DNA from 2 places in the Desulfuromonas svalbardensis genome. Region 2 is predicted to be linked to the other one. Evidence: riboswitches for the same ligand, from Rfam matches in the RefSeq annotation. Region 2 holds a riboswitch; the other holds the start of a gene.
What was found. Region 2 has a riboswitch for S-adenosylmethionine ahead of metX (homoserine O-acetyltransferase MetX). Riboswitches for the same ligand answer to the same signal wherever they lie in the genome.
Positions count from the first base shown of each region.

Region 1 (3,416 bases), 2.2 Mb from region 2:
CCAGCCCCACCCTTTTCTATTACAAATTAAGACGCTATTAAGCCTTTAACGCTCGGTCTAAATCAGCCAAAATATCATCAATATGTTCAACACCAATCGAAAGACGAATCAATTCAGGTGTTATTCCACCAGAAGCCTGCTGCTCTGTTGTTAGCTGAGCATGGGTCGTCGAAGTCGGATGAATTGCCAAACTTCGAGCATCGCCAACATTCGCAAGATGGGAGAATAGCTCAAGACCTTCAATAAACGATCGTCCCGCTTGCTCTCCGCCATTAATTCCAAAAACCACCATCGCACCAAAACCTCGAGTGTAATACTTTTTGGCAAGACCATATGAGGGATCACTTTCAAGACCTGGATATCGGACCCAATCGATCTGTGGGTGTTGGTCCAAATAGCGGGCTACAGCTAATGCATTTTCACTATGGCGAGCCATCCGTAGCGGCAAAGTTTCGATTCCTTGAAGAAAAAACCACGAATTATCAGGAGCAATACATGCACCGAGATTACGCAAAGGAACCAACCTCATTCTGACAATATAAGCAACAGGATTCAGATCACCTAAATCGGTCGCATAGCGAATACCATGATAACTTGGATCGGGTTCACTTAGTAAAGGGTGTTTTCCCGTGGTCCAATCAAAGGTACCTGCATCAACAACAATACCACCAATGCCAGCACCGTGACCACCCAACCATTTTGTCAGCGAATGAATGACAATATCAGCGCCATGCTCTATGGGCCGTAACAGATAAGGGGTTGCGAACGTGCTATCAACTATGAGCGGTAAACCATGATCGTGAGCAATAGTTGCCAACGCTTCAATATCGGCGACATTGAGCTTTGGATTGCCGATCACTTCAGTAAAAATGGCCTTGGTCTTATCTGTTATTGCGGCAGCAAAGTTATCTGGATCTGAAGGATCAACGAACTTAACGGTAATACCAAATTGCGGCAAAATATCGTTAAATTGGGTATAGCTGCCACCGTATAAATTACTTGAGGCAACAATTTCATCGCCATGCTGGGCCAAATTGATAATGCTATAAAAAATAGCACTGGTGCCAGAGGATAATGCCAATGCCGCCGCACCACCCTCAAGTTCAGCAACACGTTTCTCAAGAACGTCCGTGGTTGGATTCATCAACCGCGTATAGATATTACCCGCTTCTTTTAAAGCAAAAAGGTTCGCCGCATGTTCAGTGCTCTTGAACTCAAACGAGCTGGTACGATAGATGGGTACAGCTCGACTTAACGTTGTTGGGTCTGATTGATAACCGGCGTGGAGAACTTGGGTTTCGATATGCTTACTCATAATGATTCATCCTCTCTGATGAAAGTTAAACGCAAGAGAGGCTGTAAGCGATACTAGAAAAGTATGAATGGTGTGACAGATGATCTGTCTCAATGAATAAAATCATCTTCAACGTTCCCCTTTCGGGGCGCATTGCCATTCCGCTTACGCTGGAACAAGCTTGGCACCTTGGTTGTCAGGTTGCCGGGCATTCAGTGTAAAACACCTATGCCTCTCTTAATGCAAGTGTACATAGCATATTCGACAAAAATAAATTGTCAACCGTTTATTTAACCATCAGCCCATAGCATCCAAACATAAAACCATTTTTATAGCAGCTAGATGAGGCAGAACCTGCCATCAATATTAATTCGAGTGAAATAAATATTTCAATAATGGATGGCCAACTTGAATCGGAACTCAAGTTGGTTTCAGAGATAGGTGTGACCGTTTTCTATGCGATCAGCAGTTTATCAATCGGTGCCACACATTACGATGGTAAGCAGAGTCAAAGCAGCGAACATGAACTAACTTCGTTTGTGGGGAAGGGAAAATAGCAAAACCAACGGCAACTCACTATTTATTAATCGTAGAAAATGCCATTGTATCAATTAAACATAGCAATCAGCAGCATTCTAAGCGTTCACTGGGGCGATAACGTTGCACGCCCCAGTCTTGACTGATACTAAAAGCTGCCCAAGCCCCGTTTCTTTTTACGAGAAAACTTCCCCGCAATCCAACCAAAAAACATCACGCCGCCACCAGCAAGAAACCATTTAATCATGGCCTCATTGAGCATCGAATGGTTTTCTTGACGAAAATGCTCTAATTCCTTGCGGACAGCACTTAAATCAGTCTTTAACCGTTGCCGCTCTTCATCAATTAGCACAACATTTTCAGACTTAACTTGCAGATCAAGCAACTCGGTTTTCGTTGTTTCCAGAAGCTCTTCACTCAATTTTAACGCCTCACTCAACTCAGCAGTGCGGTCCTGAAAAGTTTGCAATTTTTTGCCTGAGCCAGCCGCCGATTGAAGCAAATCCGTCAATTTTTTGTTTACCGTTGCCAGCTCAGCTCTTAATTGAGCAATGGTCATCGTTTTGGGTTTTTTACTCGAAATATATTGTTTAAGGACATAACCTTCGACACCATCTTCAGCCTGAACATACAAATAGTTATCCTGTTCAGATAACACCTCTAAACGGCTATCCGTCGGTAAGGTTTTGATCACTTTAAATTGATTTCCCATACCCTCACGCAACGTAATCACCAACTGATCTGACACATAACGCGTTTCAGCACAAACTAGCTGACCAATCAACACAGACAACACGATGAGACCAACCATAAATCGTAATTTCATCATTCAACTCCCAAACACTGTATTCGGTAAACGATCAAAACTCCTCAGCCAAATCAACTAACGAATTGGCCAATCACTTTCAAAACCTTGCGGAAAAAAATTATCCTTAGTGCGGTTAAAATAACCGTATTGAATCTTTGGTACCCGTTGCTTCACTTGATCAAGCATATTTTTCATGCCGATACCATTGTCGCCATCTGGCATTGCTTGAAAATACATAACGGGATCTAGACACAAGTTCCGCATTTGAATCAAATCAACTTGACCGTCATCAATCACTTTTACCAGCGCATCGATTTCAGCCTGCTGATCGGTAATTCCCGGAAAAACCAAATAATTCAACATCACAAAGAGGCCCTGATCTTTCGCACATTTCAAAGACTCTAACACATCGTTAAACTGATAACCACGTGGACGATAATAGGCGCTATAAAAAGGTTCACGAAGCGAGTTCAGTGACACACGGATCGAATCTAAGCCCGACTTTGCCAGCAATTCAACTTTGTCTGGTAATGACGAATTTGAATTGAAATTGATTGTTCCGCGCGATGTTTTACGCCGCATCTCTGTCACCGCCTGACAGATTGTATCGGACTGCATGATCGGATCACCTTCGCAACCTTGGCCAAAAGAGACAATGGCATTTTCAGCTTGTTCTAAGTGAGGGATAGCGGTCTCACATAACTCTTGCACAGTTGGTACGAAGGTTAAACGCTCCTGACTGGATGGACAACATTCATTCTCTTCAGCTTGATAAGA
Region 1 is NZ_AP042416.1:3,016,732-3,020,147, forward strand. It holds gene ACZ5KY_RS13540 (O-acetylhomoserine aminocarboxypropyltransferase/cysteine synthase family protein) at 38-1,315, opposite strand; SAM-I-IV-variant riboswitch at 1,416-1,543, opposite strand; gene ACZ5KY_RS13545 (TIGR04211 family SH3 domain-containing protein) at 1,980-2,657, opposite strand; gene ACZ5KY_RS13550 (radical SAM family protein) at 2,715-3,416, opposite strand, start outside.
Region 1: it holds a riboswitch for S-adenosylmethionine, as region 2 does, so the genes downstream of both, ACZ5KY_RS13540 (O-acetylhomoserine aminocarboxypropyltransferase/cysteine synthase family protein) here and metX (homoserine O-acetyltransferase MetX) in region 2, are expected to answer to the same signal.

Region 2 (3,416 bases):
TCAGCTGAGCTGCTTGTGCCAAAACTGTTTGAGCAACGCGAGTTTTTTGGCACGCTCGGCTGTAATCTATTGCAGTGAGGGAACCCGCAGGGCCAGACAATTGTGGGCCGTTTTTTGTCTACTTTTTGACGGTGCAAAAAGTGGGGCGAGGTCTGGGGGCGCAACCCCAGTTTACTTCAGCCCAAGTTACCGCCTGTCACAATCGCACCGTTGATCACATCCCACGCTTCTAAGTAGCAAACCTCCCCAACCTTCTCATAAGTAATATCTCTGCTAAACTGAATATTCACCTCGTTAACAACAGTTCGTTGCTCAGGTTAGGAGATAACATGAAAATACTGATGATTCTGACTTCACACGCCAAGCTTGGTAATACCGGAGAAAAAACCGGTTTTTGGCTGGAAGAATTTGCTGCTCCGTACTACGTGTTTAAAGATGCGGGCGCGCAGATCACGCTGGCTTCGCCTCTTGGCGGTCACCCGCCTATCGACCCTAAGAGTGATGATCTCGATGCCGAAACAGAAGCGACACGGCGGTTCAAGGCCGATAGTACGGGGCAGGCTGCTTTAGCACACACCGTTAAATTATCTGAACTTATCGCTGATGATTTCGATGGTGTTTTTTATCCGGGTGGTCATGGCCCCTTGTGGGATCTGGCCGAAGATACAGATTCTATTGCCTTGATCGAAGCGATGGTTGCCGCCGAGAAACCTGTTGCTGCGGTATGTCATGCGCCCGGTGTGTTGCGCTACCCACGTAAAGCCGATGGTCATTCGGTGGTGGCGGGTAAGAAGGTCACCGGTTTCTCCAACAGTGAAGAGAAGGCCGTTGGTTTGACCGAAGTGGTCCCTTTTTTGGTGGAGGATATGCTCAAACACAACGGTGGTGAGTATGAAAAAGTTGCGGACTGGCACTCCCATGTGGTTTGCGATGGCATGCTGATTACCGGTCAAAATCCGGCATCGTCAGCGGCGGCGGCGAGGGCTTTGTTGGCATTTTTCGGCTGAATTTTTGGGTGCTGAGAGCGGTTCGCTCTCTCATCGTAGCAATGAATTATCCTGATCACACTATTTAACATCTGTTGACAACCGATTCGCTATCCTCTAGGTTAGAAAGACATCGACATCGTGTTATCTCGAGTGGTGGAGGGATTGGCCCTTTGAAACCACAGCAACCGATCCCTTAGGGGATGCCAGGTGCTAATTCCAACCCCTGTTTATAGGGGAAAGATGAGACGGAGTCTTACGATACCCGTATCCATCGACGTATTCGCAAGGCCCCATTCATCTTTTGAGTGGGGCTTTTTTTATTTACTCCACGTCATATATTTCGTTATGGGAGTAGGTTGTGTCTACAGCGATTGAATTAGTTACAACTCAAACTGTTACCATTGATCAAGAGCTTCGCTTGGAGAGCGGTCGTTTGCTTGGACCTCTCACTCTTGCCTATGAAGCGTATGGTGAACTGAATGATCAGGGTGATAACGCGATTTTAGTCACTCATGCGTGGACCGGTGATGCTCACGCTGCGGGTCGTCATCATGAGGATGATCGCAAGCCAGGGTGGTGGGATAACCTCATTGGTCCAGGTAAGGTCCTCGATACCGATAAATATCAGGTGATCTGTTCGAATGTGATCGGTTCGTGTAAAGGTTCAACAGGGCCAACCAGTATTAATCCGGCCACGGGGCGGCCTTATCGCCTCAACTTCCCCATTGTGATGGTGCGCGACATGGTGCGGGCGCAAAAGTTGTTACTGGATAAGATCGGTGTGACCAAACTGGTGACGGTAATCGGTGGCAGTATGGGGGCTATGCAAGCGTTGGAATGGGGGCTTGTTTATCCTGACTTCGTCCGTTCCATTATCCCGATTGCTGGCACAGGACGCACCTCGCCGATGGCTATTTCGCTGAATTCCTTGGCGCGACAGGCGATCTATAATGATCCACTGTGGAAAAAAGGTAACTATAGGCCTGAACATCCGCCGATGAGTGGTTTCGCCTTAGCACGATCCGTGGGTCATATCTCATTTTTGTCGGAAGAGTCGATGGCGCTGAAGTTTGGCCGCCGTTTTTCAGCCCGTGACGGCTTATTTGATCTGTTTGGTCAGTTTGAGGTGGAGCGCTACCTTGAATATAACGGCAACAGCTTTCCCGGGCGTTTTGATTGCAATTCGTTTTTGTATTTGGCGAAGTCGCTTGATCTGTACGATGTGGCGTGGGAGAGCGGTTGTTTAGAGGATGGTTTGGAGCCGTTGACGTGCCCGTCGTTATGGTTTGCATTTAGTTCTGATTGGTTGTATCGGCCTGAACAAACAGAAGAGGTGGTGGAGGTTTTACGCCAGTTAGAGAAGCCGGTAGAGTACCACCTTATCGAGTCCGATTATGGCCATGACTCTTTTTTGGTTGAACCCGAAAAATTCACCCCCTATGTGGCGGAATTCCTTGCCCGTTTAGAGGGGTAATTTTCGTCTAAAAAAGATTGAGCTGCTTTTTCGGTTGTGGCTTTAATTTGAACGGCCGTGGTGAAAAACGGGGACATTCGAGCAGTTTGCACCCTGCGGGCTGGCGACAACTGCGGATACATTTTTCGCACAGTGGATTGAATTGATCAACGCATTCTGATTTCACACTTTCCTCCTCGACATAGTGATTGCTATGCTGCCGGATCGGTGGCTAAAACAGTTTTAGCGGCCTCTAGTAACTCCGTGTGGTCGTCGTTAAAGGGGTCAATCTCTACCGTGATTCGATTGTCAGGTTTGGTGTGGCAATAGAGCGGATCATAATATTTCAACATCAGCTCAGAAACCAGTTCATGCCAATTCTTCTGGCGCAACAATTCAAGCATATTTTCAACTTCAGTTATGCCTAATCGGCGCTGTAGTGACTGAATCGGTTGAATAAATGTTTCTTCGGCAAGTTCTGATACCGTATAGTCTTCTAAAATAATTTGGATCCGCTTTTCGAGCTCTGTTTCAAGCCACAGCGTTCTTTCTGTTTGTAGGCTTTGGAAAAAACGCGCCGGTAAAATAATCTTACCAATATGACGGCTTTCCCCTTCAGTTAAGGCCCAGCTCCCCTTTGGTACGCTTTGTAGGGCCTCCCATAGCAGCGATTCAAATTGTTTTTGACCTGGTTGTTGACCAAGTCCGACACCGCCAAAGGCACTGCCACGGTGATTGGCGAGTCCTTCAAGATCAATCACCGGTTGATCTTGCTTCGAGAGTTGTTGCAAAACACGTGTTTTGCCAACACCTGTTAAGCCGCGTAACACCAACATGCGGCCCCACTCACCATGATCAAAAAAGTCTACCACATGGCGACGAAATGCTTTATGCCCACCGCGTAGCTGAAAAGCTGGAAAGCCGGCGAGCTGTAAAAATGCGGTCATGGCGCGACTGCGCAGACCACCGCGCCA
Region 2 is NZ_AP042416.1:824,729-828,144, forward strand. It holds gene ACZ5KY_RS03595 (type 1 glutamine amidotransferase domain-containing protein) at 330-1,007, shown strand; SAM riboswitch class I at 1,128-1,236, shown strand; gene metX (homoserine O-acetyltransferase MetX) at 1,348-2,463, shown strand; gene ACZ5KY_RS03605 (hypothetical protein) at 2,471-2,629, opposite strand; gene mnmH (tRNA 2-selenouridine(34) synthase MnmH) at 2,655-3,416, opposite strand, start outside.